2 regions of the Parasediminibacterium paludis genome follow, and region 2 is predicted to be linked to the other one. Evidence: riboswitches for the same ligand, from Rfam matches in the RefSeq annotation. Region 2 holds a riboswitch; the other holds the start of a gene.
What was found. Region 2 has a riboswitch for cobalamin ahead of ACFOW1_RS16865 (TonB-dependent receptor plug domain-containing protein). Riboswitches for the same ligand answer to the same signal wherever they lie in the genome.
Positions count from the first base shown of each region.

Region 1: another riboswitch for cobalamin. It lies ahead of ACFOW1_RS11170 (ribonucleoside-diphosphate reductase small subunit); the one in region 2 lies ahead of ACFOW1_RS16865 (TonB-dependent receptor plug domain-containing protein).

Region 1 is NZ_JBHSDC010000022.1:184,750-201,633, forward strand. It holds gene ACFOW1_RS11150 (T9SS type A sorting domain-containing protein) at 1-982, shown strand, start outside; gene ACFOW1_RS11155 (hypothetical protein) at 990-1,379, shown strand; gene ACFOW1_RS11160 (DinB family protein) at 1,432-1,890, opposite strand; gene ACFOW1_RS11165 (ribonucleoside-diphosphate reductase subunit alpha) at 2,089-4,488, opposite strand; gene ACFOW1_RS11170 (ribonucleoside-diphosphate reductase small subunit) at 4,623-5,600, opposite strand; cobalamin riboswitch at 5,723-5,925, opposite strand; gene ACFOW1_RS11175 (DUF3857 domain-containing protein) at 6,480-8,390, opposite strand; gene ACFOW1_RS11180 (DUF3857 domain-containing protein) at 8,403-10,436, opposite strand; gene ACFOW1_RS11185 (DUF3858 domain-containing protein) at 10,521-12,557, opposite strand; gene queG (tRNA epoxyqueuosine(34) reductase QueG) at 12,616-13,548, shown strand; gene ACFOW1_RS11195 (YdeI/OmpD-associated family protein) at 13,618-14,127, shown strand; gene bioA (adenosylmethionine--8-amino-7-oxononanoate transaminase) at 14,226-15,557, shown strand; gene ACFOW1_RS11205 (hypothetical protein) at 16,518-16,884, opposite strand, start outside.
Region 2 is NZ_JBHSDC010000031.1:77,176-94,059, reverse strand. It holds gene ACFOW1_RS16870 (hypothetical protein) at 1-1,068, opposite strand, end outside; gene ACFOW1_RS16865 (TonB-dependent receptor plug domain-containing protein) at 1,489-3,414, opposite strand; cobalamin riboswitch at 3,533-3,750, opposite strand; gene ACFOW1_RS16860 (DUF983 domain-containing protein) at 4,037-4,495, opposite strand; gene ACFOW1_RS16855 (UDP-N-acetylmuramoyl-tripeptide--D-alanyl-D-alanine ligase) at 4,568-5,842, opposite strand; gene ACFOW1_RS16850 (SUMF1/EgtB/PvdO family nonheme iron enzyme) at 5,971-7,524, opposite strand; gene porU (type IX secretion system sortase PorU) at 7,701-11,129, shown strand; gene porV (type IX secretion system outer membrane channel protein PorV) at 11,237-12,400, shown strand; gene ispF (2-C-methyl-D-erythritol 2,4-cyclodiphosphate synthase) at 12,489-12,962, shown strand; gene ACFOW1_RS16830 (sugar transferase) at 13,193-13,918, shown strand; gene dut (dUTP diphosphatase) at 14,193-14,633, shown strand; gene ACFOW1_RS16820 (DUF4292 domain-containing protein) at 14,640-15,461, shown strand; gene ACFOW1_RS16815 (murein hydrolase activator EnvC family protein) at 15,525-16,884, shown strand, end outside.

The sequences.
Region 1 (16,884 bases), on a different contig from region 2:
AAATGCTATTACTACCACTACTACACCAGCAGCATTTACACCTATAATTGTTAATTTGGCTAGTTCTAATAGTTTCTGTGCAGGCTCATCTGTTACTTTAGTATCCAGTGTTATTGATGTTAGTTGGCAAAAAGATGGTGTAACTATTGCAAACCCTGGCAATAACTCCCAATTGTTGCCAGTTACACAAGCGGGTACTTACCGAGCGGTATATACCAAAAGTGCTTGCCCAGGTTATTCCAATGCCATCACATTAACTACCATACCGCAGCCATTAACACCAATTGCTTATCGCGTTACACAGAACCTTTGCGATACTGGTTTTGTAACCATTGCCTCTACTTTAAATACTGGTACAATGCAGTGGCAAAAGGATAGTGTGGATATTCTAGGTGCAACATCATCCACTTATTTGGCTAAAGAATCTGGTGTGTATCGTATTGTAATATCTATACCTGGTGCTTGTCCTAGCTATTCGCAAAATTTACCAATTACCATAAATACTGCTTTAATACCAGTAATTGTGTGGGACGGTAATCAGTTTAAAACATTTACGCTATACAGCAATTACCAATGGTATTTGAACAATGTAGCTATTGCTGGTGCTACTACCAATACTTACAAACCCACTACGCCGGGCAACTATAAAGTAATAGTTACGGCAGGACCTAATTGTATTTTTACAAGCGATGTGTATCAATTATTAGTAACTGCTGTAACCACACCTACCGTTATCAATGGTGCTACGGTGAAGCAATATCCTAACCCAGCTACCAATGAAGCTTGGGTTGAGTTTTCGCAAATACCTACCAAACCAGTAATGGTACGATTGCTTAGTGCAACTGGTGCGGTGCTACAAACGCAACAAACAAGACAAAAGAAAATCAGTTTACCAATTGCTAACTATACCAATGGTCTTTATTTCATAGAGGTAATTGGAGTCGATGAGAGAATTGTTTATAAACTAGTAGTTAATAAATAAACACCTAATGACAAGATTATTTTTTATATTATCGATAATTTGTATGACAATGTTGACTGGTTGTATTAAAACGGCCGTTAACGGTTCAGACCCAATCGTTTTTACCACAGATGCATCTGCAAGCAATATTAGCGTGGCTTCAAGCTTTCAATTTAAAGTAACGATTACTAGCCGCATTGGATATAGTGGTTTAAGTGTAGCTGTAACGGCTGTAGAAGAAGTCAGCGGCTTATCTGTATTACCGCAACCACCGTCTTTTAAAACCAATATTACAGATAATAGTACCAGTGTTATTAACTTACCACGACAAAAATGGGTTGTTACTACTATTAAAGTAACCGACTTGTATAACGCTAACAATACAGCTTCTAAGACTTTTCGGGTAATTTATAAATAAGGATGGTTATTAAAAAATAATCATAATAAGGCGCCTCAATCTCGGCGCCTTATTATGATTGCATCATCTCTTGTATAATATGCAAGTGATGTTGTGTATGAATAATTAAAAATTTAATAGTTTGTCGTTTATTTAATTGTCCAAAATATGGATGAGGGAAAAAATTATTTGCTGAGAGGGTAGGCAATACATCTAGCAGTTGATAAGTTTTTTCTAATGCTGCTTTAATAGTTGCTTCAGTAACATGGTCTTTAGGTTGCACAACTTTCGGTGCTTTTGCCTTGCCACGTGGTATCTGTTGTCTAAAAAATACCAACGTTCTAAAGAAGTTGAACGACCATGTATAGTCTTTAGGGTTAGATGCTGCAACCGCCCTAATAATTTGGTTAATACTTAATAGCGCATGTTCTATATGCCAGCCTACTGTAGAAGCTGTTACTGCTGTATTTATTACCTGAGCATTTGGTATTTGTGCTTCAAGCTGTTGTACAAGGGTTTTTAGTGCAATCATAACACCAAGATATAGGTATTGCGTGGGTTGGTAAAATGAAAATGATTGATGATGTTGGCCTTGAGCGTTTATTGCTTGTTTCAAGTACACTCACAAAAAATCCCAGCTACCGTAGCAACTGGGATATATTAAAATCTATCAACCTGTTTGAGGGCGTAGCATAAAAAAGTATAAAAAGACCATTTATTAAAAGCCCTACTATGAACCGCAACTAATACAGCCATCTTGCATGGTGCAACTTGGTCCGTCTACTTGTGTTGGTTCGATATCGGTTATTGCTGCTGCATTCGCGTTTGTTGCTTGCAGGTTTGGTATTACAGGTGATACTTCTTCGCTGCCTTGTTTTTCTACGGTAAATTGTACAGCTTGTGTTGCCGCTTGGCTACGTAGGTAGTACATACCTGTTTTTAACCCTTTTTTCCAGCCATAGAAATGCATAGACGTTAACTTAGAAGTTGTAGGACTATCTACAAATAAATTCAACGATTGCGACTGACAAATATATGCACCTCTATCAGCTGCCATATCTATCAAATTACGTTGTTTTATTTCCCATACCGTTTTATATAGTTCTTTAATTTCTGCTGGTATTTCTTCAATGTTTTGAATAGAACCGTTAGCCGCGATAATCTTGTTTTTCATGCTATTGGTCCATAAACCAAGGCTTACTAAGTCTTTCAATAAGTGTTTGTTTACAATAATAAACTCACCACTTAATACACGACGTGTGTAGATATTACTTGTATATGGTTCAAAACATTCGTTGTTGCCAAATATTTGCGAGGTAGAAGCAGTAGGCATTGGCGCTACTAATAGTGAGTTGCGTACACCATATTTTTTCACTTCTTCTTTTAAGGCAGCCCAATCCCAACGGTTGGTTGGGGTAACACCCCACATATCATATTGAAAAATACCTTTAGATACAGGTGAACCTTGGTAAGTTTCATAAGCCCCATGCTCCTTAGCGAGGTCTTTACTAGCCGTCATTGCAGCGAAATAGATGGTTTCAAAAATGTTTTTGTTCAACATTTTCGCTAGCTCACTTTCAAATGGTAAGCGCAACATAATAAACGCATCTGCCAAGCCTTGCACACCTAAACCTACAGGGCGGTGTCTTGTGTTTGAAGTTCTCGCTTCTTCTACAGGGTAGTAGTTATTATCAATAACTGCATTTAAGTTTTTAGTTACTTGGTAAGTAACATCGTATAATTTTTGGTGGTCAAATTTGCCATCAATTACAAAACGTGGTAGCGCAAGCGACGCTAGGTTACACACAGCCACTTCTTCAGGGCTAGTGTATTCCATTATTTCAGTACATAAGTTACTGCTTTTAATAGTACCTAAGTTTTGCTGATTACTTTTACCGTTTGCAGCATCTTTATATAATAAATAAGGCGTACCTGTTTCTATTTGTGATTCTAATATTTTAAACCATAGCTCTTGGGCTTTGATGGTTTTTCTTGCTTTGCCCGCAGCTTCGTAGCTGGTGTATAATTTCTCAAATTCCGCACCCCAACATTCGCTTAATCCGGGTGCTTCATTTGGGCAAAACAAACTCCATTCGCCATTCTCTTCTACTCGTTTCATAAACAAATCGCAAATCCATAAAGCATAGAATAAATCTCTGGCACGCATTTCTTCCTTACCATGGTTTTTGCGCAAGTCTAAAAATTCAAACACATCTGCATGCCATGGCTCTAGGTAAATAGCAAATGCTCCTTTACGTTTGCCACCACCTTGATCTACATAACGAGCCGTATCGTTAAATACACGCAACATTGGTATAATACCATTGCTAGTACCATTAGTACCACCAATATAACTACCAGTAGCTCTAATATTATGAACAGCTAAGCCAATGCCGCCGGCACTCTGGGAAATTTTTGCTGTTTGCTTTAATGTATCATAAATGCCATCAATGCTGTCTTCTTTCATAGTAAGCAAGAAGCAAGAACTCATCTGAGGTTTTGGTGTTCCAGCATTAAATAGAGTAGGTGTAGCATGTGTAAACCAACGCTCGCTCATTAAGTGATAGGTTTTAATCACACTATCAATATCTTTTTTGTGAATACCTACAGCCACACGCATGTACATGTGTTGCGGACGTTCTACTATCTTGCCATTTATTTTAAGCAAGTACGATTTTTCTAGGGTTTTAAAACCAAAGTAATCAAACGCAAAGTCGCGGTCATATATAACGGTACTATCTAATAAATCAGCATTGTCTTCAATTATTTGCATGACATCGTCAGCAATCAACGGGAGATGCTTACCAGTTGCTGTGTCAATATAGTTATATAGCTTTCTCATCGTATCAGAAAAGCTTTTTACGGTATTTTTATGTAGGTTACTCACCGCAACTCTCGATGCAAGAATGGCATAATCAGGGTGTGTAATAGTTAGCGATGCTGCTGTTTCAGCCGCTAGATTATCTAACTCGGTGGTCGCTACACCTTCATAAATACCTTCAATGGTTTTTTTTGCCACGTCTATAACGTTCACCATTGGGCTTAGGCCATATGATAATTTTTCAAGTCTAGCTGTAACCTTATCAAACTTTACAGACTCTTTTTTGCCGTTTCTTTTTATTACAAACATGATGCGCTATATATTTATGATGTACTTGTTTTCTTCTTTTGTTTGCCAGAAGTAATACTACTATTGGGCTTTTGTTGTGTCACTCTATCGATAGCTATCGGTATCTACGTTCTGTTCGCTTTGCAACTGTTAACTTAAAAATCCTCGTCAAGCGAAAAAGCTTGTGTATCTTTTGTTCCCATTACGCCAGCTTTTTGATAATCACCCACACGCTTTTCAAAAAAATTAGTTTTGCCTTGTAGTGAAATCATTTCCATAAAGTCGAATGGATTAGTGGTATTATACACTGTTGGATAACCTAACTCACTTAACCACCTGTCTGCGACAAACTCAATGTATTGTTGCATTAGAGCAGCATTCATGCCTATTAAGCCCACAGGTAATGCTTCGGTAATAAATTCTTTTTCTATAGCAACGGCGTCAGTGATAATTTTTGTTACCTGCGCAGCAGATAATTTGTTTTGTAACATTTTGTACAGTAAGCAAGCAAATTCGCAATGTAAACCTTCATCGCGGCTAATCAGTTCGTTGCTAAACGTTAAACCAGGCATTAAGCCCCTTTTCTTCAACCAAAATATTGAGCAAAAGCTACCGCTAAAGAAAATACCTTCTACCGCCGCAAAAGCTACTAGTCTTTCAGCAAATGTGCCATTGTCTATCCAGCGTAACGCCCATTCTGCTTTCTTTTTCACAGCAGCAATAGTGTCTATTGCGTGGAATAGCTTATATTTTTCCTCTGCGTTTTTAATGTATGTATCTATCAATAAAGCATAAGTTTCGCTGTGAATATTTTCCATCATTATTTGAAAACCGTAAAAACATCTTGCTTCTGGCAACTGCACTTCACTCATAAAGTTTACAGCCAGGTTCTCATTTACAATACCATCACTTGCAGCAAAAAAAGCCAACACATGACTAATAAAATGGCGTTCACCATCATTCAAATTGTCCCAATCTTTTAGATCGCTACCAAGATCTATTTCCTCTGCTGTCCAAAAACTAGCTTCATGGCGCTTATAATGTTCCCAAATGGTAGGGTAGTTGATTGGTAAAATAACAAAACGGTCTTTGTTCTCTTTTAATAATACTTCCTCTGTTACTTGCATGGTCATGGTACATTCAGCTATTTGATTTTTTAAATATTTTAATGTAATGTGCTGACTTTGCCTTGCAGATATTGCTAGTCTGCGAAAGATTATCAGAACACCACTCTTCACCCGAAAGTGTTGATTCGTTGTTGGTTATGAATTTGGCAGGTCTTCTGACTTCATCCGTTGTTTATGCCTTCCCATTCTATTGCTAAAACAGTGGCGTAAGAAGTAAACAATTTTTATTGGATTTTTACAGCTACGGGGATAGTTTAAGATTTTCACTCAATTCCCTTTTAATTCACGTACGAGGGTAGTCATGCGTGCAACCAAATTCTACTGCAATCTAGCAGCAATTTTTTTGAAGATTGCAGTTTCTTATTAACCTGCTGTTGAAAACAATTTGTGAACAAAAATGAAATTTTAAATATGGCAGATTGAGATTGAATTTGCAGAAAATAGCTAAAATAAAAAGGGTCCTTCCGTGGAAACGGAACGACCTCTAACGATTGCTTGCCATATGAAAAAGAGATAGATTTAATTTCTTGATGAATGCTACTGGTTTAACTTTCACAATGTGAAGTTATGCTTATTGAGGTTTTGATGGTAACCCATTTTCTTTTGTTTTATGATTTCCAAAAACGTTTCAATCGCTACAATACCTATCAATAAAGGGTTTTAATATTAATATTTGATGATGGCCAGCTAAAAAAGTGACTGATATTTTTCGATGCGATAACAGTTATTTGGCAAAAATTGAGTTTGATGTATCAAAAAAAGCATCCAAAGTATAAAAACCTTGAATGCTTAAGTATTCAAGGTTTTTAGCTATTCTCTTGTATCAATTAGTGGATTTTGTAGACCTTATTTTTTTTTAAACCTGCAAAACTTACTTAAATACGATTACCCTTCCTTTTTTACAAAAACAATTTTAGCTCTATCAGCTTTGTACATGGTTTCATAAAACTTAGCTAATTCTTCGTAATCGCTAGCAGGAAAACGACTGTTAATCCTTTCTTTTAAGCGAATAAGTTGTATGGTATTGGCATTAACGGTATAACTTACTTTATAGTTTCCAAATTTATTGGTCAGATTCATATTTTGCGGTAAAGCTTCTACGGTATAGCCATCAGGTATGGTAATATTTACTGAATCAATATCTCTAAACGGATAGCTAAGCTCTAGATCGTATTTGCGCGGTTTATCGGTAGGTAGGCGTGCAGTACTTTTATTAAACATATTAGGTGTAACAAATAAGCGCTTGCTAGAGGTTGATGCATAATTTGGCGAATTGATAATAAGAATTTCATCCATTGCTGGTATGTAGCCCTTGGTTTCTTTGTAATCGTTTTTTTCTATTTTATAAGTTGGTAAACTTATTACTTCATTAAGATATTTCGTCCGTTCTTCTGGCGTGGCTTCATGTAGTAAACCATGCTGTAATTCTTGCGCTAAACCTGTAAAATGAGTTTTTACCTCAGCTTGTAAATTACCCTCTTTATCGATAGTGGCGGTAACAGTGCGTAGTTGTAAATTATCGGTATACTTGTAGGTAGGTGTTTTGGTAATATAGCCACCGCCGCTTTTTTCATCCACCACATATACTTTTCTGTTGCCAGTAAATTCGCCCATATAACCCGCACTTACATCTTGGTTGGTGCATTCAAGCCAAATGGTGTCTTTACCATTAGGTACACAAGCTATGACATGGTTAAAGTATTCAGCGGGAAAACTTGCGTCTACTCTATCACTGCCTTTACCACTGCCTCCGTAGGCAATCACATAATTAGCACTCACACCAGCTTCTTTTAACAAGGCAACCATGTAGTTGGACAATGCTTTACAATCACCATATTTTTTTTCTGCTACATACTTGGCTTCAAACGGCTGAAAGCCCCCAATACCAAGTTGAATACTGATATAGCGCGTATTTTTTTGTAAGAAATCGTACAGTACTTTTGTTTTTTCTTCAATAGTAGTTAGTTTATCTGTAAGACTATGTACTTGTTGTTTGATATTGTCTGGCAATACATCTCTATCCTTATTGAGCATTAACTGAAATTTGCCATAGTCTTGCCAAGTTGCAAAGCTCCCTTTAACGCCTTGGTACACAAAATCTGTAGGTGCAATACGCACTTGCGGTAGTATTTCACGTAAAGATGGTTGTGCAAACTCAGTAATCAAAGGCTTGTAATTATTAAGCTCCCAAGTAATCGTAATATCTTTATCGGTTGTAATAGTTGGCTTGCCATTGTAGTTGTATTCTTTGTAACGTAGGTGATAATCTGCTGGGTAAATAACTTTGTATTTACTTTGCAGTACACCATATTTTTCGCCATTTACAGGATACCAAGATGGTAAAGTATAAGTGCCTTTTATGTCTTGTTCATCTTCATATTCAATGGTGTATGGGTATATATTATAATAAAAATTATGTGCTTTAATTCTATCATCCAGCATTAAGCTCATACCGTCTTGAAGCGACACATCTACAATGTCTTTTCGTTTGACTGTTTTTAGTTTTTTGCCTGCAGCATCGTAAAGCGTGCCTGAAATATCATAAAGTGGCGATTTTGTATCATACGATTTTTGATACTTTGCATACTCAGCACCATTTTCGTTAAATATGGTGATAGCATATTTATGCTTTACAATGGTTTTTTCAAGCGATTTAATATAAACTTCTAGGTATTCATTTCTTAGTACAGCATCGGCATCGGTTTTAATTGAATCTGGTATTAATGCTACATTATATTCTTGCGCCCTAGTAGTAATACCCGCTACTAATAAGCTTATCAACAACAAATATTTCATGCCTAATTATGGTTATTTTATTTTCTTAAATACAATTTGTTCGGCGTGTTTTTTTACAATAAAACCGTAGAAATTTCTCAATGTTTCGTAGTCTTCAGGCGTAAAATTGGCTTTTTCAAGTACTATTTTACTACGCAACTGAATACGATTACCATCATTAGAAATAATGTATTCAAACATACCTTCATTGTCATTTAGTTTTACCCTTGTAGATTTTGGTAGTTCATCTACCTTATAGCCTTTAGGTATTTCCATATTTAGGCTAAATACATTATTGTCTTTGTAGGGCATTTCTACAGGATACAATCTTTCTGCAGAACTAAAAGGATTTTGCTTAATGGCTTCGCTTAATAATGGATTAAAATAGATAATATCTTCATCGTTAAAGTTGAGTTTAATATCGTAAGACATTTTTAGCGGCTCATCTACATCAGGTAAAGAATCAAGCACCAAGTTCTGCACGGTGATTTCAGATGGATATATTTTGGCAAATTCTTTAAAAAATTCACTGGTTTTTTTGGTATTAAGATTTTCACGTAAATGCATCGATTCGTAATAACCAAGATTAGATGCAATAGAGCCATTCGTTTCACCATTATCTTCATTTACAATAAATACGGTTGTCAGTTTTTCTTCTGTTAAGTCATCCGTATTCATAGATAGTAAAAGAGGAAACTTATCTATAACCCGAGCTGACGTGTTATAACATTCTTCGGGTAATTTGCCAAATCCTAATTTAGAATAAGATGCATCTAGCAAGTAATAAGTTGAATCGATTTTTAAACGGGCAATAACGTAATTGTATTGGTTCAAGAGCGCTGTGCTTTCCGTGACTCTTCCATTCTCTCTAGTACTAAGCATGACTGGATGTACATCAAAACCTGCATGGTTGAGCATAGCAGTGAGCACCAAATTAATATCAGTGACAGTTCCTTTTTTGCTAAAATAAACTTTTTTCAACGGGTCTGATAGCCAAATAGAGGCATCGTGGTCGGTACAGTTAAAATTATCTCTTACAAATGCAAATATTTTTTTGGCTTTCTCAAAGTCAGTGCCCTCTTTTGTAACCCTTTTTAAATCCTCGTCTAGCCAGCTATTTTTATCTTCTAGTACCGATTTGTAGTCACCATCCTCAAGTACTTTTCCTATTGTTTCTACCCAGCTTTTTAATATTTGTTGTGTAGGTGAATTTTCACTCAGTTTTATAGAGTGTAATTGAAAATCAATTTTGGAGAAATAATTTTCTAATGAAGAAGTATAGTTTTCCCTTTTAAAGGCTGGTGCATCTTTAATTGCCCAAACTTTATAGATAGCCATCCCACTTACTGATATGATTGTGGATGATTCATTTGCACCACCTGGATCAATAATATTGTAATTTTTGAAAATGCCTTTAAGGCTGTCAATCGTATACTTCAAAAAGCCTTGTTGCACAGGATAATAGGTGAAAATATGTGGAATCAGCACATGATATTGACTCCATAATACTGGATATTTACCTTGAAAATACCAAGATCTGATATGCCCCCTAAAAAAGGAAAATGGCGATTTGATGGTGTATTTATACTCAACTATACTACCTTCCTTTATATTGGGAAACGTGAATTTTCTAATAGTTCTGGTACGATTGTATTTCTCTTTAAATACCGCATTTTTATCTAACTTGGTTTCTACAATTGCCCCATTTTCTACATTGTAAGTAGTAGCTTCAAAATCTTCAAATTTTTCTTCTTCTGTTGCGGTATTGCCTACATAAATAGGTACTTTAACGGTCGCTTCATCAAAGGCATTTTTATTTACTAGTAAAGTACGTTTAACGCACTTAAAAACTAGCGTAAAATCGCCATTGTTATTGCCTTCAAACTCGGTGCTACCAATATCAGCAAGTACTACTGCATTGGCATTAGAGTCAACCACTGGCGATTTGGGTTTAAAATCTCCTAAGGTAATTTTTTCTAATTTGGATATGGGTTTTACTTGACTGTAAGAATAATTACTAATGAGTAAGCCACTAATAGCGAGCAGTAAGACGAATTTAGTTGTCATGTATCAGTTTTGGATAGTTGTATTACCAAATATATAAGATAACTTAAGATACAGCAAAAAATATTTATTCAAATTGGGGATTTTTTATTGTTTTATTTTTTTAAATACAATTTGTTCAGCGTGTTTTTTCACGACCAAAGCGAAAAAGTTTCTGAGATTTTGGTAGTCTTCTGCAGCAAACATGGCTTTATTTAATTGCAGTTTACTGCGTAATTGAATAGTGTTGTCGCTTAGCACTGTTATATATTCAAATATGCCACTGTTGGTACTATCCAATTTTATTCTTGTTGATTTTGGTATTTCATCAATGACATAGCCTTTTGGTACTTCAAGGTTTAAGGTATATACCTCATTAATTTTGTGTGGCATTTCAATTGGAAAAAACCTGTCCGCTGCTGTAAATGGATTGGTTAGCATCCCATTAGCAAACATTGGGTTTAAGTATAATAGATCTGCATCATTGGTATTGATTTTTATATCGTAATGCAGTGTTATTGGTGCTTCACATATTTTCAATGAGTCTATTTGTAAATTACTCACTTCAATTTCTGATGGATAGGTTTTTACCAAGTCTTTAGTGTAATCTTCTACTACTTTCTCTTTATATGTGTCTCTCAATTGAAATGATTCTGCATCGCCCAAAGTAGAATTATAAGAACCAGAAATACTACCACCTTTTTCATCGTTGCTTATAAAAACGACCGTAGATTTCGTTTCTAAGATATCATCATTCACCATTGAAATTAATGTTGCGCTATCATCTAATACCCTTGCCGAACGGTTGTAACAGTTGCCAGTTAGTTTGCCAAAACCAAGTTTGGGTACAGACGCATCTAATAAGACATAACTTGTATCAATTTTTACTCTTGCAATTACATAATTATATTGCTGTAAAACAGGGGCTTGTTCTGTTACATAGCCATTGTCTTTTGTACTCAGTATAACTGGATGTACGTCAAAACCTTCATGTGTAAGCATGGCCATTAGCATCAAGTTGATATCTGTTACACTACCAGACTTCGCTTGGAAAATTTTCTTTATTGGTTCAGAAAGCCAAACAGAAGCATCATAATCAATACATTTATAATGGTCACGTACATAATTATAAATTGATTTGGCTTTTTCAAATTTATTAGCACCAACAGAAATAATTTTACAATCATTATCTAGCCAATTTTTTTTCTCTTTCAATGCAGAATAATAATCTTCATCTTCTTGAATATATTTACTCATGCTTTTCCAAGTTCTTAAAACTGCATATGGTGATTTACTATCAGAATAATTGATAGAGTTTAATTGGAAATAGATTTGTGGTAAAAGTGTACTCAGGTTTGCAGTAAATGATTCGCTTTTAAAAGCAGGTACATCTTTCAAACTCCAAAGTGTAAACCTTGCATTACCGGCGATGGAATAATTATAGCTGTCTCGATTGGCGGTGTTTGATATTAAAGTGCTATACGCATTGAATAAAGCTTTACTACTATCTAAAGAATATGGCAAATAGCCTTGACGTAAAGTATAGTAATTAAACATTGGTGGAATAATTACATGGTATTGGTTGATTAAAGTAGGATAGGCACTCTGAAATCTCCATGGTCTTATTAAAATAAAAAGAGCTGATTTGATAGTGAATTTATACTCAATGATGCTACCTTCTTTTAAATTAGGGAAAGTAAACTTTTTCAAGATTCTACTTTTACTAGATTCTACTTTAAATATTTCATTTTTATCTAGCTTAGTTTCCTCAATTGTATCGTTATTTTTTACATTATAAGTAGTGGCTTCAAAATCTTCCATTTTTTCGATATTAGATCTATTATCCCCAATATATATAGGAATTTTGACAGTTGCTTCATCAAACGCTTTTCTATTTTTAATTAAAACCCTTTTTGTGTATTTGTATACCAAAGTATACCAAGTGGTTGCGTTACTTACAAATTCGCTACTACCAATTTCTGCAAGAATTACTGCGTTTGAATTAGAATCTACTACAGGCGATTGGGGGTTAAAATCAGCTAGTTTTACTTTTTCAAGCTGGTACATTGCATTACTTTGCGCAAATATTTGAAACGATAAGGTCAATAAGATAACTGTAAACAGTAGCGAAACCTGTGTTTTCATATGGTCATTCAGAATTAATATTATACCAAATATATTAGATTGATACAAATAAAAAAAATTGTTAAACAAACAACAACATACGCAGTTTATTAAAAATACAGCCACCCAATTGGGCTTCGATTTTTGTGGAATTGCCAAAGCGAAGCTGTTAGATGCAGATGCTAGGCGATTGGAGCAATGGTTGTCTCAAAACATGAATGGCAGTATGGCCTATATGGCTAATCATTTTGATATGCGGGTAGACCCAACCAAGCTAGTGCCTGGCGCTAAGAGTGTGATTACCTTGCTTAAAAATTATTATCCTTCGCAGCAGCCAAGTGAAACAGCTGCAAAAGTGTCTAAATATGCTTACGGTAAAGATTATCATGATGTGATTAGAAAGCAATTAAAGGCGTTGCTATCGCAAATACATACACATATTGGTGAAGTAAATGGGCGAGGCTTTATAGATAGCGCACCCGTGCTTGAAAGAAGCTGGGCATTACAAAGTGGCCTTGGCTGGATAGGTAAAAATGGGAACTTAATTAATAAACAGCAGGGCTCTTTTTTCTTTATTGCTACGCTGATTATAGATATTGAGTTGCAGTACGATGATGCCTATGCGAAAGACTTTTGCGGCTCTTGTACCCGCTGCATAGATGCTTGCCCCACGACAGCCATTTTGCCAAACAAAGTTGTGGATGGCAGTAAATGCATTAGCTATTTTACCATAGAGTTGAAAGAGCAATTAATACCCGATACTCTGAAGGGCAAGTTTGACAATTGGTTGTTTGGCTGCGATACTTGCCAAGATGTATGCCCTTGGAACCGCTTTAGTAAACCGCATCAAGAAGTAGATTTTACACCTATTAACGAAGTGCTCAATTTTAGTTTGAATGACTGGGAAATGCTTACCGAAGAAAGCTTTAAAACCATCTTTAAAAACTCGCCTATTAAGCGTAGTAAATACCAAGGTATACAGCGTAATTTGCAATTTATTAAAGGGTCATAAGGCATAGGATAAAGAACATGGTTGGAGGAGTTACAATTCGTGTAATCAAAAAATAGTAAATCAGCAGCAATGCTTTCATTTTCGGCGATACTAAAAAAATTTGGTGAACAAGGTGAGAAAACTGGCTGGACTTACCTTGAAGTATCTAAAGAGCAAGCACACCTCTTACAACCCAATACCAAAAAGAGCTTTAGGGTAAAAGGTAAGCTAGACAGCTATGCTTTTGAAGGCGTGGCGTTGGTGCCAATAGGTGAGGGCAACTTTATTATTGCAGTCAATGCTACCATGCGCCAAGCGATTAAAAAGCGTAAAGGTGATACGGTACAGGTGCAATTAGCGTTTGACGAAAAAGGCTATCAATTAAACGAAGATTTTATGGCTTGCTTAAACGATGAACCCAAAGCTTTGACTTATTTTAATACATTGCCCAAAGGGCATCAAAACTATTTTAGCAAATGGATTGAATCGGCTAAAACGATGGAAACAACCACCAAAAGAATTACCATGGCAGTTATGGCACTAGCTAAACAAATGGGCTATCCTGAAATGATTAGAGCGAATAAGGTAAGTAGTGAGTAGGCAGTAGTTAGTAGTAAGCATATGTCACAACTCACCATTCACGTTTCACTTTTCACTTTTTCACTCCCGATTGCTATCGGGATCACATTTTTTACATTATGACTTTACAAGAACGAGATTATCAAGTAATATGGCATCCTTTTACACAACAAAAAAATAGGCAAGCGCCTGTGCCCATTGTAAAAGGTAAAGGCACACTGTTATTTGATGAAAATGGCAGTACCTATATTGACGCCATTAGTAGTTGGTGGGTAACCCTGCATGGCCATGCGCATCCATATATTGCTGAAAAGCTATACCAGCAAGCTTTACAGCTTGAGCAAGTAATTTTTGCTGGTTTTACTCACGAACCTGCGGTGGCTTTGGCAGAACAATTATTGCCTTTATTGCCTAACCAATTTGCTAAAATATTTTATAGCGATAATGGCAGCACGTCTACAGAAGTGGCTTTAAAAATGGCCTTACAGTTTTGGTGGAACGGTCGGTCGATAGATGACGGTCAACAGTCGATAGTAAAAACCAACCAGCAACCAGCAACTAGTAATCGAACTAAAATTCTCGCTTTTAACAATGCTTACCACGGCGATACTTTTGGTGCCATGAGTGTGAGCGATAGGAGCGTGTTTACGTTGGCTTTTCACGATAAATTGTTTGAAGTGGTATTTATCGATACACCTACGGCTGATAATATCGATACACTGATTGCCACCGTAAACCAACATAATACCGCAATAGCCGCCTTTATTTATGAGCCTTTGGTGCAAGGTGCAGGCGGTATTAAAATGTACGATGCTGCGCTGATGGATAGACTATTGGCTGCTGTAAAGCAACAATGTATTATCTGCATTGCAGATGAAGTAATGACGGGTTTTGGTCGTACTGGAAAATTATTTGCCAGCGAATACCTTACCCACAAGCCAGACATTATTTGCTTAAGCAAAGGCCTCACAGGCGGCACGATGGCGCTTGGCGTTACAGCCTGTACCGATGCTATTTACCAAGCTTTTGTAAACGATGATAAACTGAAAACCTTTTTTCATGGGCATTCGTTTACGGCCAACCCCTTGGCTTGCACAACGGCATTGGCGAGTTTGGAGTTATTGGCTCAAAACAATTGCCTACAAACTGTAGAATGGATTACAGAACAAAACCAACTATTCGCTGCCAAACTCACTACGCATGACGTACAACGCACTATCAAAAATATACGTGTGCTAGGTACTATTCTAGCCTTTGAAATCGCCAACGGTAAAGATGAATACCTTAACAATATTGCTACCATTGTTACGCAAAAAGCTATGGCGCAAGGGGTGTACATTAGGCCGCTTGGTAATACGGTTTACATTATGCCGCCTTATTGCATTAGCGCCGATGAATTGCAGAAAGTGTATGATGTGGTGGAGAATATTGTTGTAGAAATTGCTCACTAGTACAAGCCTTAAGCCTGTAATTGACAGTTACTTATTTGTAAATAAACCCAAAACAGATGACCAAGTGACAGCTAGCACAGGTCGGTTATGTACTTTACTATGTTACAGACTTGAGGTAATGGTATGGGAAATCAATTGTTAGTAAATGTTATTATTTGCTAGATTGCTTTATCCTTTGAAGTATAGTTTTTGCCGAACGATAGTTCAAGATAAAAAAATTAAGTATTTTATACTTTTCTCCTGTAGTTAAGGTAATGACTATGGCTTTAAGAGAAATATTGTAAACATATTCGTCTTCTTTTACCGCCTTTATCTGGTTAAATTCGATAGTTCTGTGTCTAAAAAAAAGCATGTCTGATATACGCAGACCGTTTTTCGTTACAGAGATTTTATACCTGTATGTTAATAATAGGTCAGTCAATACAATTACCCCGTAGATTATTCCCAAACAAGCAGATGTTAATCCTATAATAGCAGCTTTATTTTTATTATTGTCAAAAATGATTAAAGCGAATTTGGGTATCAGGCACAATGCAGTTAGAAATAAAATAAAGACCGCGAAAATTAATAAATATGTCAGATAGTTAAACTTCACTTTCATGATACTCTCTTTGTGTTTCGCCAAATCTAATGAAAGACCACTTTTTTCTCCTCTTCAATGCCAATAGCGCAAGCCTTTGGCTTGTGATTACCTTTTACTTTGTTTTAAATAAACCCTAAACAGATAACCTAATGACATTCTAGTACAAGTCGGGATATACACTTTGCTATGCTGCAAGCTTGCGCTCGATGAGGCTACGCAACTATAATTTGCGTAGCGCAGGGTGAATAAGCAAAAACCTTACATGAATAACCTACATATGGCAGCCTACTAGCGTATCAAATTTTATTTATCTTTTCCACAACAAGCAAGCCCCAATAATGCCAAACTTAATGGTTGCTGAAGTGTGTTTGAATTCGTTATTGACTTTTGTCAATTTTGTTAATAAATTTATTTTCAAAAATATCGATAAGGTTTTTAATGGTTTCACTGTTTTTTATATAACCACCAAGTTTATGAGTATTGTCGAAAGCACCAGTAATACCTATGATAGAGGATGTTTTGTCTAATTCTTTGTAGAATAAGTGAAACTCATATAAAGTTGTACCGCTTGTTAAATGTAGGTTTGCATAATATTTAACATCGTCTATTGAGGTTCCAGTCGTATCAGTTATTTTAAAACTTAAATTATTATCGTCTCTATCTATATTGATGATTCGATCTCCAAGTTCGTCTTTCGTAAATAAAAATTTATACTCTTTCATCGGTGGATAAACAGCACTCGTT
Region 2 (16,884 bases):
ACTTGCTAGCTCTGATAGCGTAGTTGTATTTGCAAATATGACACCCCCAAATAAGCCATTTTTAGACAAGTTAAAACGCCACTCAGTTTCTAAAGCTAACATATTTTTTCCAACAAATCTACCTTGTTGATAGCCTCTACTAGTATTATTATAGCTATCTAAACCAGCACCTGCAAGATCTAAATAAGGCGGATTTCCATTTAATGTAAATACACCATAACACCAAAAACCTAATAATGTATGCCAAGGCATTTTAATGTATCTTCTTAAATCTAAAGTAAGCGTTGAATAATTGCTATTAGCACCTAACCATGTGGCATCTTTTAACAACTGAATACTAGCAAATATATTTCCAACCACAGGATTAATAGGATTTTGTCTTGTATCGTACAGCAAAGTAAAAGTAGCGCCAGAAGAAGTTGAAGAATTAGCAAAACCATATTTCTGATAATCTGATACGGTGCCTACAGGCAATCCTTTTTCTGAAATATTCCAATGATAATCTAGTTGATAGCCCAAACCCGCGTACCAATTGTTGCCAATATTTTTCAATACAGTCTCGTAAAACCTGAGGTATTTGTAGTCAATGGTATATTGGTCGGAAAGTTTGGTATAAGTACCATATCCAAAAGCATCTTGTGGAAAATTGAGATAACGCCAATCGCCTATAATTGCAAAAGTGTTTCCAGGTAACCAAATGGTAGATTGTATAGGAAAAAGCAATTGTTTTTTAGTGGTATATTTTAGTGCACCTAGAAATGTAGAGGTATTGGTAGGTAATGAATTACTTGTATTAAAAGCAGCAATGGCATCTACCCCAAATACAAAGTCGGTAGCAACTGTATATTCTATAAGAGGCGCCGGAGATACATAAAGTTTAGTAGTTTGTTTATAGCCTGAGTCGGCTCTAACTGGCGGATTTTTGTACAAAATGCTATGTAAAATATCAATTAAATCCTTTTGCGGTATGGTAGTGTTGGGCGTTATTTGCCTGCCGATACTATCTTGCGAAAATGCCGAGGCACAGCTAAATAGTATCCAAATGAATAAACCACTTTTGTAAAGCATTGATTTAAATGTTTAAAATAAATAATATTTTAGCCAATATACCATTACAACACTACACCCTTTTTCTTAATTAACCTTTATGTTTTTACATTGTAAAACATAATTTAATGCATTCAGTTACGCCATTTTAAGGTTAATATAAATGATATCTTTATTTTGAGTATTAGTTGAAATTAATTAATAAACAAAAAAGCGATACATAGCTAATAAATAATACATTTCTTGCGTATTGTCGACATGTGATGTTTTTAATTATTTAACGAAAACTTTAGTACAAAAGTTTGCTAAAACATCGCAATACTGTGCCAAATATTTGATAAAAACCAAATTCAATTTTTGTTGTAACAAAACATTTATGATATTTCGATAAAGGCGTATGCGTTTTGAAACGCATACGCCTTTATCGAAATGTAAAGTAATTTACCAGTTTACACTAACTCCCACGTTAAACAATGCAGGCAATGTATTATAGCCACGTACATCAAAAAACTGCTTATTGGTAATATTCTGTGCATCAGCAAATAGCTTTACTAGCTTGTTTACTTCATAAGAAGCTGTAGCAGCCATGATAAAATACGCATCTAAGCCTACATCAGCTTTTGCGTAGCCACCTACATCTTTACGATTGCTGACATATTTTCCTGTAACGCTCACATACAACTTGGATAAGGGTTGTACACCAAAAGTTAAGTTAGCAACATGTTTTGGGCGGCGTAATAAATAATCATATGTGACTGTGTCTTGGTTAGTTACACGGTTTTGTGAAGTTTCTTGCCCTATTAGTAATGTGTAATTGGCAGTAACGGTAAGCTTTTCAACTGGTTTTACGGTAAGTTCGTACTCTATGCCATTTACTTGTTGTTTGATATAATTGAAGTATTTAAACGTAATATAGTTATAGTCTATGCCATTATCTATCTTACGATTAAAGTAAACTATACGTGTATTTATATGCTTATTTTGATATTGAACACCTGCTTCATAATTAATAGATTCTTCAGGTAATAATTTCGAATTAATACTTAATTGATACAAACCTGGCGCTTTAAAACCAGTAGCAATGCTGCCGAAAGCTCGCCAATTATCGTTGAAATTATACGCTGGATTAAACGTGTAAGTGTAATTGAAATTATAGCGACTATGCGTATTTAATCTACCACCAAGTTCTACCGATAAATGTTTTTTCGCATCGATAAAACTCAACGATGCATACATACTTGTTTGGCTTACAGATGTATCTCTAAAAGTGCTGTTATAGGGGCCAAAAGATGAGACACTTTTATAATCATTATTGTAACTTCCATATCTATAATCAGCACCACTTAATAAAGTAAAACCTGCACCCAACTTGACATTAGAGTATAGCTCAGCAAACTGACTTATTGCATTGTAAGCATTTAAAGAAAAATATGGCGCACCAGCGGTATAATTGTCGTCGTAAACGCGCTTTAATTTTGTATATTGGTAATTACCTACAAGCGTTACAATATCATTTTTAAAGTTAAAGCCTGCACCACTGATAGCACTTTTGTTATTAATAAAATAAGCTGTTTTATCTACAAAAGGACCAGCATCAATATCCGACCTGTATTGGCTAAACATAGTAAATGCTTTAACGCTCAATTGCTTACTAGCTTGAAATTGCATCGTTGCATTGGCCACATTACCATCATAACCGTCTTTGTCAAAGTTCTTTGTACCAGTACTATCATAAGCACTACTTACACCACTTGTAGTTAATTTAGCATAGCGAGCTGTATAGGTAAATTTATCAAGCTTACCATATAATTGTATGTTAGCTTTATAAGTGTTTAAGCCACCAGCACTAAGGGTTGCTTTTCCTTCAAAAGGCTTGGTAACATTACTTTTCACTGTGATAATATTAATAACACCTGCCACCGCATCGCTACCATATAAAGTGCTTTGTGCACCTTTACAAATTTCTATGCGCTCTACATCGTTAATAGAAAATAAGTTAAGGTCATAATCGTTGGTAATGGTGCTTGGTTCATTTAAAGGAATGCCATCCATCAATATTAAAGTTCTACCAGCACTCGCACCCCGCATGTACACGGTTTGTACACTACCGGTATTATTTAGTGCACCATTCACCACAAGACCAGCTTGTTCGTTGAGCACTTGCGCTACAGATTTGCCAGCGCTTTTTTCAATCTGCTCTTTTGTAATTACGCTTACTACTTTGCCCGTAGTATTTTGTTTTTGCGCCACTTTATTGGCGGTTACAATGACATCGTCTAGCTGTTTGGTAGCCAGCGTGTCTTGCTGTGCAAGCAATCCTGTTGCACATAGCAGTGTTGTTGAAAGGAGCGTTAATTTTCTGCTCATTGTCTTTTAATTTTTTAAAAGTGTAACAATGAGCTTTCAGGACAATAAAAAAACGGAGAAACATAAACGGCTGTCTGCAGCTAGCCCTTTACATTCCATGCTTTTCACCCGAAAGCCGTGAATGATGTTGTAAAAGGCAGGTCTTCTGACTCAGCGTTTATAACTTCACCTTCCCGCTATTAACAGTGGTTTTATTGAAGTCACCTCTTTTCAAGCCCGCCTTTGGAGGGGTTTGGGGGAGGCCGCTTTACAGCTACGGGGATAGTTTTGGGTTTTCACCAAATTCCCTTTTAATCTTTGGGTAATTATTTTATAACCAGCAGTAGTAATACAATGTAGCTTCGTTGCGTCGCACACTTGTAGGCTAAGTACTGTGTTCAGCTATTATCAAAGCGTAGTAATATTTACAATGCCTAAGGCTATAAAATCATTCCTTTAGAACCAAATACAATACAAATGTGATAGTAAGTTACTTAATATACAAATAAGGTTTTCAACAGAGCACATTACTTTTATAAAAACTCAATTTTAAATAGTTCAAAAAGTTTTTAGAAAATAGGATAGTCTATTTACATTAAAAAAGCCCCAAATTGAGGCTTTCCATCTTCGTTCATATTTATTTTTACCAATTATTCATGTGTTCTTTTACCACACGCTCTGCGTCTTTTGGTTTAGAGTGTTGCCAGTTAGCATCGTATTTTACAAACCAACTTAGCCACATACTTCTAGATAAGCGCATGAGTAATGGCTGCATGGCAAGCATTAAAAACGAATTAATACCTAACCACCAAAACAGTCTATTATCATCGATAGAGACACCGATAAGCACCCACCAAGCTACAAATGTAGCTACTGAGAAGGCCACTGTTAACCCATAACTTACATAAGCCGTACCATAGTAAAAGCCTACTTCTATCTCAGTTAATTGCCCACAAGTAGGGCAATGTTCATTCATTTTGGTATTATTCTTAAAATCGTAGGCATTTTTTGTGGTAAACAAATAGCCTTCTCTGCAACGTGGACATTTGTTTTGCAAAACGCTTAGAATGTAATTTGGAGTATTTATTCGTTGATCTGCCATGTGTTATAAGTTGGATGCAAGGTAGCTACATTTGAACATTGCATTTGTAACAATAGTTACTTACTGATTAGCTTATTGTAAAATTTTTTCCATGGCCATGCTTCTAGAGCCTTTGATTAATAAATAAGCATTATTAAAGCCTTGTTCGGCAAACCACCCTTTAGCGTCGGTAGCATTATTAAAGTAAACAAAAGGATGCTCAATGTTACCAAAATCGCCACCTACCAATACCACATTACTCCATTGGTGCTGCTTAATAAGCGAAATAATAGCGGCATGTTCTGCAATACTCTCTTCACCGAGCTCCATCATACCTCCAAGCATTAATACTTTATTAGTTGATGGAAATTTTGCGAAGTTCTCTATAGCTGCTTTCATGCTTGTAGGATTAGCGTTATAAGCATCTAGTATGATGTGGTTGCCATTTTGTTCGATCATTTGCGAGCGACTATTGCTAGGCACATAGTTTTCTATAGCAGCAATAATTTTTTCGTCTGGTACTTTAAAATATTTACCAATAGCTACTGCACAGAGTACATTAGGTAAGTTATAATCGCCAACAAGCTGTGTAACAATGCTAGCCTGCAAGCCTTTGGTCATTAGAACTTTTAAGTAAGGCTCACTTTGCAACGCAATACCTATGATATCACCATTATTGGTGCTGTATGTGTAGCGTTTAGCAATGCCTTTACTCATATCAAGTAAGTAGTCGTAATCGTTACATATAAACGCAAGACCATTATTGTGGCGAATAAAATCATATAACTCACCTTTACCTTTTCTCACGCCCTCTATACCACCAAAGCCCTCTAAATGTGCTTTACCACAATTGGTAATAAGCCCATAATTTGGCAAGGTATAAGTGCAATAACTAGCTATTTCTTTTTGGTGATTGGCACCCATCTCAATAACTGCCATTTCCGCATCTTTACCAACACTTAAAATGGTTAATGGTACACCAATGTGGTTATTTAAATTGCCTTGCGTAGTATAAGTTCTATAGTGCGAAGCCAAGACTGAACTCACCAATTCTTTTGTGGTAGTTTTTCCGTTGCTACCAGTAATAGCTATATATGGTATTGTAAATTGTTGTCTATGGTATTTTGCCAAAGCTTGTAAGGTTTTCAATGCATCTTCTACCAATATTAATTTATCGTTACTATCGCCTACCTGTTCATCAATTACTGCATAAGCGGCACCAAGTTCAAGTGCCTTTTTTGCAAATAGGTTACCATTGAAATTAGGTCCTTTTAATGCAAAAAAAATATCCCCAACTTTTAGCTTTCTAGTATCTGTTTGTATAGATGGATGTAGAAGATATAGTTGATATAATTGTTCTATTGTCATACTTAAAAATTAATTGTACAAAGTAAAGAATTGCAGCAATTACATGCATATAAAAAAACCACCCAAACTAAATTGAGTGGCTTTCATTTTTCCCAATACATTGGGATTACGCTCTATATATCTAAACCTTATCTTCTCGGTTTTCTTTCTGGAAAGCTATTACCAGTTTTTATTTTAGCTTTTGTACCTTCTGGTGCACCTGCATGGCTCATAGCGCAGCGGAAGCCGATTGTGCTACTGCTTTGATCCTCTTCTAAAAAGCGTCTTGTACCTGGGCTTAACCAATATGGTCTATCATTCCAGCTACCACCTTTAACTACTCTTGATTTATCAGAGATTAAAGTCGTTACACCGTAGCCATAAGTTACACCACTTAAGCTATCACCATCTAGATAGTTTAGCGCATAAGCTTTCTGGTAGTTTCTACGATTTTGCAAAATTGAATCGTTTTCCAATTTCATTTTAATTCTACCAAGGCTATCTCTCAAATTACCTTCGCCACCGCTTTTATCTACTGTTTTAAACACGTTACCACGAAATGGATTGAAGTCATCGCCTTCTAAACTTGTTAATGGTCGGTATACATCGGCAACCCACTCACTTACGTTACCGCTCATATTATAGATACCAAATGCATTTGGTAAAAAGGTAGTCACTTCACCTGGTATAGCAGCATTGTCATTTAAACCACCTGCAACACCCATATTATCACCACTACCGCGCTTAAAGTTAGCTAAGAATGCACCTTGATAGCTACCTGGTTTTGTAGAACGCAAATTATCGAAGCCATCGTTTTTCCAAGCATAAATTTGCTTATTTGCTACCACTTCTTCTCCTCTAGTTTTTGCGCTAGCTTTCCTCTGAGGATTTTCCATCACATAGCCATATGCTGCGTATTCCCATTCTGCTTCAGTTGGTAAGCGATAATCACCAAATAAAATACCATCTTCAAAGCGTACAGTTGTTCTTGGTCTACCTTGTGCATCTTTCAATGGATTGCTTTTAGAAGTTGCAAGTTTACCAGGTTGTGCCTGATACTCACCCATCAAATAAGCTTTTGTATTAAAATTTTCTTGACCACCGCCGTTCTCCTCTGTTTTGATGGCATTTGCGTTTAAGTAACCCTTGTTAATTAATTCTAATTGGTTTACACGGTCAGTTCTCCAAATACAATAATCAGTAGCTTGTTTCCAATTAACGCCTACCACTGGATAATAATTATAAGAAGGATGACGGAAATAATATTCTACATAAGGTTCGTTATAAGCCAGTTCGCTTCTCCAAACTAGTGTGTCAGGCAAAGCGCCTTCCAATACTTTTTTATATTGCTCGTCGCTAAATGTATTTTCTAGCCAGTATAAATATTCTCGATAGTGCACATTTGCCACTTCAGTTCTATCAATAAAAAATGAGTTGACTGTCACTCGTTTAGGCGTATTATTAAATTCAGCCATAACATCTTCTTGCGTAGCACCCATTGTAAACGTACCGCCCTGCACAAAAACAAGACCTGGGGCAGTTTTTACGTCCTTAGGTTTCGGCACCGAAAAGCTACCTTGTTTTTTGTCATTATAATTCCAACCAGTAGCAGTAGATTTTTCTTGCTTTGGTTTGCAAGATGCAAAAGCACCTATGGTTGCTGCCAATAAAACACAACTTCTTACTCCTGTTAGCATGTTCATGAGTGATAATTTAGATTCTGTCAATAAAAAATTTGGGGTAGAATTATATGTTCTATGCGAATATAGGAGATTTTAGATAAAATGTAAATTTACAGTTTTCATATAATTGTTATCAAATCCCTAATTTTAGGGTTGTTAGCTTCTTTCGATGATAAAAGAACATCATTTTTGGCAAAATGCGTACTGTAATTTTATTTTTTTTCGTTTTTAACATTTTGTCTGCTGAAAAAACGGCCGCGCAGCGTATATATTCAACAAATTCTATATTGCAAACTGGTAATTTCTTAAAAATTGGTGTAACCCAAGCGGGGATTTATAAAGTAGACGTTGCGTATTTAAATAATAATGGATTTCCTGGTATAACCATTTCTTCAGCCGCAATTAGATTGTATGGCAATGGTGGGCAAATGTTGAGCGAGAAAAATAATAGCTATTATAACGATGACTTAGTTGAGAACGCCATTGAGGTAGTTGATGGTGGTGATGGCTTATTCAATAACAATGACTATTTTCTATTTTATGCACCCGGACCAAATAGATGGCTAGCTGATAGCACCAATAAATCATTTACCTATCAAAAAAATATCTATAGCGATACGGCCTATTATTTTATTACAATCGGTGGTACTGGTAAACGCATTAATACCAATAGTTTTTCGGGTATAGCTACCCAAACAGTTACCACTTACAACGACCACTACCATTACGAAAACGATTTGGTAAATTTTTTAAACAGTGGTAAAGAATGGTACGGTGAAGAATTTAGTAATATCAACGGTAATAATTTATCTAGAAGCTTTACTATTGATTTAAATGGCTTGCTACAATCAGAACCGATTAATGTAATAACCAGTTTTGCAGGCAGAAGTGTAAATAGTACTAGCACATTAGTTGTAAAAGCTAATGGTAGCAATCTTTCTACCCTAACCATACCAGTAAATTCGGGTAATTTCTTAGATGTTTTTGCGGCCAATGTTACTTCCCAAAATAGTTTTTTATCAACTACACCAAATCTCAATCTGACCATCAATTTTACGCCAGCCAACTCAGCTGCGCAAGCTTGGCTAAATTGGTTTGAGGTATATAGCAGAAGGGGCATCATTATGCCATCAACTGGACAATTGCTTTTTAGAGATTGGCAAAGTGTAGGCGCTAGTAATGTAGCTGCTTTTACCATTAGCAACGCCAATAATGCAACTAGCGTTTGGGATGTATCTAACATTTACCAACCACAAAAAATGACAACGCTTTATGCCAATAATCAACTCACGTTTACCAATACAAGTGCTACTTTAAAAGAGTATATTGCTTTTAACAACACATCTTATTTTACGCCTACAGCTATCGGTAAAATAGATAATCAAAATCTACATAATAGCAGCCCAGTTGATTACTTAATTGTTACACATCCTACACTAATTAGCGAAGCTAAAAGACTAGCGCTTTTTCACACACAACAAGATGGCTACAAAGTAATGGTAGCAAGTACTGCTCAAATTTTTAATGAATTTGCAAGTGGCGCAAGTGACCCCACAGCAATTCGCGATTTTGTAAAAATGTATTACGACAAAGCTGGAAACGATTCTACTAAAAGACCAAAATATTTGCTACTATTTGGTAGTGCTTCTTTTGACTATAAAAATCGATTGGCAAATAATACCAACTTAGTGCCTTGTTACGAAAACAACAATTCTATAGATCCTCTGTCTACGTATACATCCGACGATTTTTTTGGCTTACTTAATGATGCAGATGACATTGCCAATACAAATCCTGTAAGCCTATTAGATATAGGTATTGGTAGAATACCAGCGAGCAATATTAACGATGCCAAAACAATGGTAGATAAAATCATCAATTATAAGAGTAAACAATCGCTTGGCCCTTGGCGCAATATGGCCACATTTGTAGCCGATGATAAAGACAACGACACACACTTAAACGATGCTGAATTTATTTCAGCAAATGCTAGTGCAATTGATGGAAATCTTAATAAAAATAAAATTTATTTAGATGCTTTTAATGTTGTAAGTAGTAGCAGCGGCGCTAGATACCCAGACGTTAATACAGCCATTATTAACCAGCTTTTTAGTGGCACATTATTGTTTAATTATACTGGTCATGGAGGCTACCAGCGATTAGCAGATGAAGCCATTTTTGACCAAGATGTTTTAAACAAAATATCAAACCCCAATAAACTCCCTTTATTCATTACGGCTACTTGCGATTTCGCGCCATACGATGACCCAACAAAAACATCTATTGGTGGTGAATTATTAACCCAAACAAACAATGGTGCTATTGCATTAATGACCACCACACGTATTGTATTTGCATATAGCAATAAAATAATTAATAATAATTACCTAACAATTGCACTACAGCCCGATGCAAGTGGCAAATATTTAACATTAGGCGAAGCCGTAAAACGTGCCAAAAACTATACTTATCAAACTTTTGCCGATATTACAAATAATAGAAAATTCACATTACTTGGCGACCCCGCCTTGCGACTAGCATTTCCAGAAAATAAATTACAAATTACAACTATTAACAACCTACCCACTTCTAACGCTGACACATTAAAAGCACTTGGAAAATATACATTTGGTGGTTTAATTACCGATGCTACCGGCAATGCTTTAAGTAATTTTAACGGAACGGTAAATGCCATTGTTTTTGATAAACCACAAACGATTACTACAAAAGGCAACGACCCCGCTAGTCCAATTACAAGTTTTAGCCAACAAACCAATTTTTTGTACAAGGGCAAGGCAACGGTTACAAACGGTAATTTCAGTTTTTCGTGCATTATACCTAAAGACATTAATTACCAAGTAGGGCAAGGCAAAATAAGCTTGTACGCAGATGATGGCAATGCAAAAGATGCAGCTGGCTACAACACAAATTTTTTTATTGGTGGTAGTAGCAATGGCACATTTAGCGATAAAGAAGGCCCCAACATAAAAGCCTACTTAAACGACGATAAATTTGTAAATGGTGGCTTGACGAATGAAACACCCATTTTGATACTAAAACTCACAGACTCTTCTGGCATTAATACCGTTGGTACGGGTATTGGTCATGATATAACGGCTATTTTAGATGGCGACGAGAAAAATATTATTAAACTAAATGACTATTATGAAGCAGCTTTAAATAGTTTTCAAGAGGGGCAAATTAGATACCAACTTGCTACGCTTAGCGAAGGCTTACATACACTCAAAATCAAAGCTTGGGATGTGTATAACAACTCAAGCGAAATAATTATAGAATTTACTGTTGCTAAAAAACAACAATTACAGATAAGCCACGTTTATAATTATCCAAATCCTTTTACGAGTAAAACAACCTTTTGGTTTGAACACAACCAACCAGGTGAAAATTTAAACGTTCTAATCAATATTTTTAGCGTTACAGGTAAATTGGTACATCAAATAAAACGCACAGTGAATACAGCGGGAAATAGAAGCGCAGAAATAGAATGGGACGGAAAAGATAATTATAGCAGCGAAAAAATTGGTAGAGGTGTCTATATCTATCGTATTATTGTAACTTCAAACAGTGGTAAAGCTGAATCAACCCAAAAATTATATCTACTTTAAATAGCATTAATGGCGTAATTTCTACCTAATTTGATTACATTTTTCGAGTAATATTGATTATATGTAATTGTTTTCTTTCTTTTGTGAATATAAATTTAATCAATTAGATGAAAAATTCATCACTATCAAAAGTGCTATTTACTTTAATAGCATCTAGCGTTGCCATAGTTGCGAAAGCCCAAACTAGCGATTTAAACGTAGTTACATCTGCTGTGCCTTTTTTACGTATCTCGCCAGATGCGAGAGCAGGCGGTATGGGTGATGTAGGTATTGCCACCACGCCAGATGCCAATGCTGGTTATTGGAACTTAGCGAAAACGCCGTTTAATAAAGCCAAATCTGGCGTAAGCTTTACATATACACCTTGGCTGAAAGACCTTGGCCTTAACGATGTATACCTAGCTAGTGGTACAGGCTATTATAAATTAGACGAGGATCAATCATTATCAGCCACATTACGATATTTTAGTCTTGGTAATATAGAATTTACCGATTTTGCTGGTAATACTTTAAACAGTTTTCGCCCAAGAGAACTTGGTTTTGATGTGGGGTATTCTAGAAAATTAAAAGAAAATTTAAGTTTAGGTGTTGCATTGAGGTATATCAGTAGCAGTCTTGCAAATGGCACTTACAGCGGTGTTACTTACAAAACTGGTACTGCTGTTGCAGGCGATATTTCATTATTTCACGATGGCACCAATAAAGAAGGCGCTGGATTTAATTATGGTATCGTATTATCGAACCTTGGTTCCAAAATTGGCTATACCAACGATGCTAACAATAAAGATTATATACCTGCAAATTTAGGCATCGGTATCGCCTACACAACAGTATTTGACGAAACCAATAAACTAAGTTTTGCACTAGATGCAAACAGGCTGCTGGTTCCAACGCCACCATTAGCCACAGGCAACACAAGTACCGATTCTGCATCGCTAGCAGGTTACAGAAACAAGAGTGTTATCAGTAGTTATTTTTCATCGTTTGGTGATGCTGGTGGTTTTGGCAATGAACTAAAAAAGTTTCAAGTATCGCTTGGTGCCGAATACATTTACAGCGATCAATTCGCTGTTCGTGCAGGATATTTTTACGAAGATGTAAGCCAAGGTAATCGAAAATATTTCACATTTGGTGCAGGTTTAAAATACAATGTCATTGGCATTAACTTCTCGTACTTAGTACCTTCTGGCCAAGGTATTACACGTAATCCGTTATCAAATACATTACGTTTTGGCATCACTTTCGATCTTGATGGCAATTCTGAAAAATAAGCGTTTGTAAAAAAATTTTCCTCATTAAACCAATTGGCTGTTTCATGCTCAAAGGCAAGTAACAGCCAATTTTTATTAAAACAATATTATGAGAATAGGTTTTGGTGTAGATTTTCATCAACTAGTAGAGGGCAGAGATTTATGGATTGGCGGCATTAAAATACCGCATACCAAAGGCGCACTTGGTCATAGCGATGCAGATGTATTGCTACATGCTATTTGTGATGCGATGCTTGGTGCAGCCTGCTTAGGAGATATAGGTGTTCATTTTCCAGATACATCCCAAGATTTTAAAAATATTGACAGCAAAATTTTATTGAAGAAAAGTTACGATTTAATAACCGCTGAAGGGTATACCGTTGTAAATATTGATGCGTCTCTTTGCTTAGAAGCACCAAAAATAAAACCATACGTTGCGCAAATGCAGGCAACAATTGCTGGTATTCTGAATCTTACTGTAAAAGATGTATCAATTAAAGCAACAACTACTGAAAAAATGGGATTTGTTGGAAGAGCAGAAGGCTTAGTTGCTTATGCAACTATTTTATTAAAAAATATTTAATTATGTAATACTCCAGAGTGATGTTAACAACTTTGAAATATTTATAATGAACTAGCGGAGATTTGGCACATTATTTTCTTTTTCTATTATTGACTTTCATAGAAAAAAAGAGATTTTCGGTATTATTTTTGAGTAAATTAGTGAAATTAAGACAACTCAATTGAAAAAAAATTCGTACATTTGAATGGATTGATACTATTTCTAGTTATTAATTTAAAAATGCATCCTATATGTTAACAAGAATTTTACCCAGTAAAATAGCTGAAAGACAGATAGTTAGAATCACTGGTTCTACCTTTGAAACACCAATTGATTTTGATTTTCTAGAAAATAGAAGTCAAGCCATCAATTCTAACATTGCAAAGAGAGCCTTCGATTTAGCAATTGCATCGTTTGCCATCTTGTTTATATTTAGTTGGTTGTTTCCTATTATTGCTGCCGTTATCAAATTAACATCTAAAGGACCTGTTTTCTTTTTGCAAGAAAGACATGGTGTAGGTAATAAGGTTTTTAAATGTATCAAGTTTCGTACGATGAAAACTGATAGTGAACATTTGGATGAAAATGGAAAGTTCAAGCAAGCATCTTTAAATGATGAACGTATTACTAAAATTGGTTCTTTTTTAAGAAAAACAAGTTTAGACGAATTACCGCAATTTATCAATGTTTTAAAAGGCGAAATGTCAATTGTTGGGCCGCGACCTCATGCAGTTTTGATGAATGCAGAAGTTGAACAACATATTGAAGAATATAATCTTAGACATCTTGTAAGACCAGGCATAACAGGTTTAGCGCAAGTCAATGGCCATAGAGGTGAAACCAAAGAAATTGAAATGTTACAAACAAGAGTTGATAATGATCTTAGATATATTGAGGTTTGGAATAATGCGCTTGATTTTCACATTGTAGTTAAAACTGCAAAAAATATGATAGTTGGAGAAGAGAATGCTTTTTAAGCGTTCTTTTTTTTAAAATGGTATAAATTATTAGTACCAATACATAAATAGTTGGGCTAAAAAGCACTACTATAATAATAAGACTAGAAATTGTCCCTAATGATACTACATAAGATTTAAAGCTTCCTCAAAGCTGGCGATGACAGAACAAAGCGCAATGCCTATATCGCATAATAAATGTCTTATGGCAATTTCCTCGTAAACCACACAAGCCATATTATTTTAATCTCATCAAAGTAAAGCGTTCAATGGGTTTCGAACTTATTTTTGCCAAATGCAACTTAAAGTTCCTATTATCAATAACTCTAGTAACGCACTACCTACCTATGCTACAAATGGCTCATCTGGCATGGATATCAGGGCATATATTCAAGCGCCAATACAACTTGCACCTCTAGAAAGAACCTTAGTACCTACTGGCTTATTTTTAGAAATTCCCGAAGGCTACGAAGCACAAATAAGACCAAGAAGTGGTCTTGCCATTAAACAAGGTATTACTTGCTTAAATACACCTGGCACAATAGATGCTGACTATCGAGGTGAAATAAAAGTGATTCTTATCAATCTTTCTAATGAAATACAAACCATTACTAATGGCGACAGAGTTGCCCAAATGGTTTTTCAAAAAGTTGAGCAAGTAGAACTTGTTGCAGTTGAAAATATTAACGAAACAGTAAGAGGTGCTGGCGGTTTTGGCAGTACTGGAAAACAATAACTTCGCATGATGAAATATATAATAGCAATAGGCACTATTGCCACCTTTGCGTTTGCATGTAAACCTGTAAAAAAAGTGCAAATAATCAATGCAGCTATCAGCAAAAAAGATACTGTACAAACGATTGTTATAAAAGAAGCTGAAAAAGTAGATTCTTCAGCAATTGTAAGAGACATCATGAGTAAGGTTGTAAAGAAGAAAATAGACTTTACCACGTTTAATGCCAAAATAAAAGTAGACTACGAAGGACAAGAAACTAGCCAACATGCAACTGCATATCTAAGCATGAAAAAGGATAGTATTATACTTATTAAAGTTGTTGGTCCGTTAGGCGTAGTGGCATTACAAGTTCAAATCACGAAAGATAGCGTGGTTGTCATGAACAAGTTAGATAAATCCGTTCGCTTACGTTCTATCAGTTATTTGCAAGAAGCTTCACAAATACCATTTGACTTTTCTACACTTCAGGACGTCATTATTGGTAACCCCGTATTTATTACAAATAATATTCTTTCATACAAATCTTATAATGATCAGTTTTTAGTATTTATGACTGGTAAATTATTCAAACACTTAATTACATTGGATAACACAGACTTCAAACCATTGCATAGCAAGCTAGACGACATCGACCCCTTACAAAATAGAACTTGTGACATTACTTTTAGCAATTATGAAACAAAAGGTAATTTAAATTTTGCTACTTACAGAAGTATTTCTGTTTCCCAAAAATCTAAATTGGATATTTACTTAGATTTTAAAGATTATAAGTTTAACGAACCGTTAAACTATCAGTTTTCAGTACCCAAAAATTACAAGCGTCTATAATTTATTAGCATCTTTATCGTTATATAGTTTGACCCTTGTTTTACGCTTTAAATGTTTAATTGCATGTTACAGAAACTGTTGTTGGCTTTGGGATGTATTGTTTTCGCATTTAGTACACTAAATGCGCAAACGCGTGATGAATTACAAAAGCAACAACAACAGATTCAACGTGAAATTAACGACCTTAACAATGAACTAGCATCTATTAAAGGTAATAAAAAAGCCGCCCTTCGTGCTTATCAAGCGGTACAGAGTAAAATAAGAGCTCGTGAAAACCTTATCAATAATATTAGAAAAGACGTTAAACTACTTGATGAAACAGTCTTTAGAAACGAACGTGAAATTTATAGACTTAACAAAGAGTTAGATACATTAAAAATGAATTATGGCAAAAGCATTGTCTTTGCTTACAAAAACCGCGGCAGTAACGAGTATTTAAACTTCCTCTTCTCAGCCGATAATTTTAATGATGCTATTAAACGTATGGCTTATTTAAAAAGCTATCGTCAAAATAGGGAAACACAAGCGCAAACCATTACCAAAACGCAAGATTTACTAAAACAAACCACAATTACACTTGCAAATAATAGAAAGGAAAAAGCTGGTGCCTTACAAAGTGAAAGCAGCCAATTGCAAGTATTAGAAGCAGATAAAAAAGAAAAAGACCAAGTTGTTACACAACTTAAAGACCAAGAGAAAGATATTACTGCTCAAATTGCCAAACGCCAAAAAGAAAACCAAAAATTAGCTGCAGCAGTAAAAGCCGCAATTAGAAGAGACATTGAGGAAGCACAACGCAAAGAAAAAGAGCGCTTAGCAAAATTAAAAGCTGCAAGCATTGAGGAGCAAAAGCGTGAAAAAGAGCGTCTAGACAAAGAAAGACAAGATGTATTGGCCAAAAACAGTGCTAAAAGTACTGCTAATAAACCAAAACCTACCGATGCTACAACTGGCGTAACAGCGGCAAAACCAATTGAAAGAAGCGAAAGTGTATTTGAGTCTACCAAAGAAGGTTTAACCATGAGTTTAAACTTTGAAAATAACAAAGGCAAACTACCATGGCCAATAGATGGCGGGAAAGTAACAGGTGAATTTGGCATACAAACGATACCCGGTACACTTTTAAAAGCAGATAATCAAGGCATATTTATTGTTTCAAATGTAGGTGCAAATATCAAGTGCGTTGCCGACGGAGAAGTGAGTACTATTTTAGATGTAGACGATTACCAAGCCGTTATTGTAAAACATGGTAAATATTATACGGTTTACAACCGATTATCTTCCGTTAATGTAACGAAAGGGCAGACCGTTAAAGCTGGCACATTAATAGGTAAAGTTGGCGCAAATCTTCAAAATGAAGGCGAGTTCGAGTTTCAAGTAATGAATGAGAAAACACAATACCAAAATCCACGTAACTGGTTAA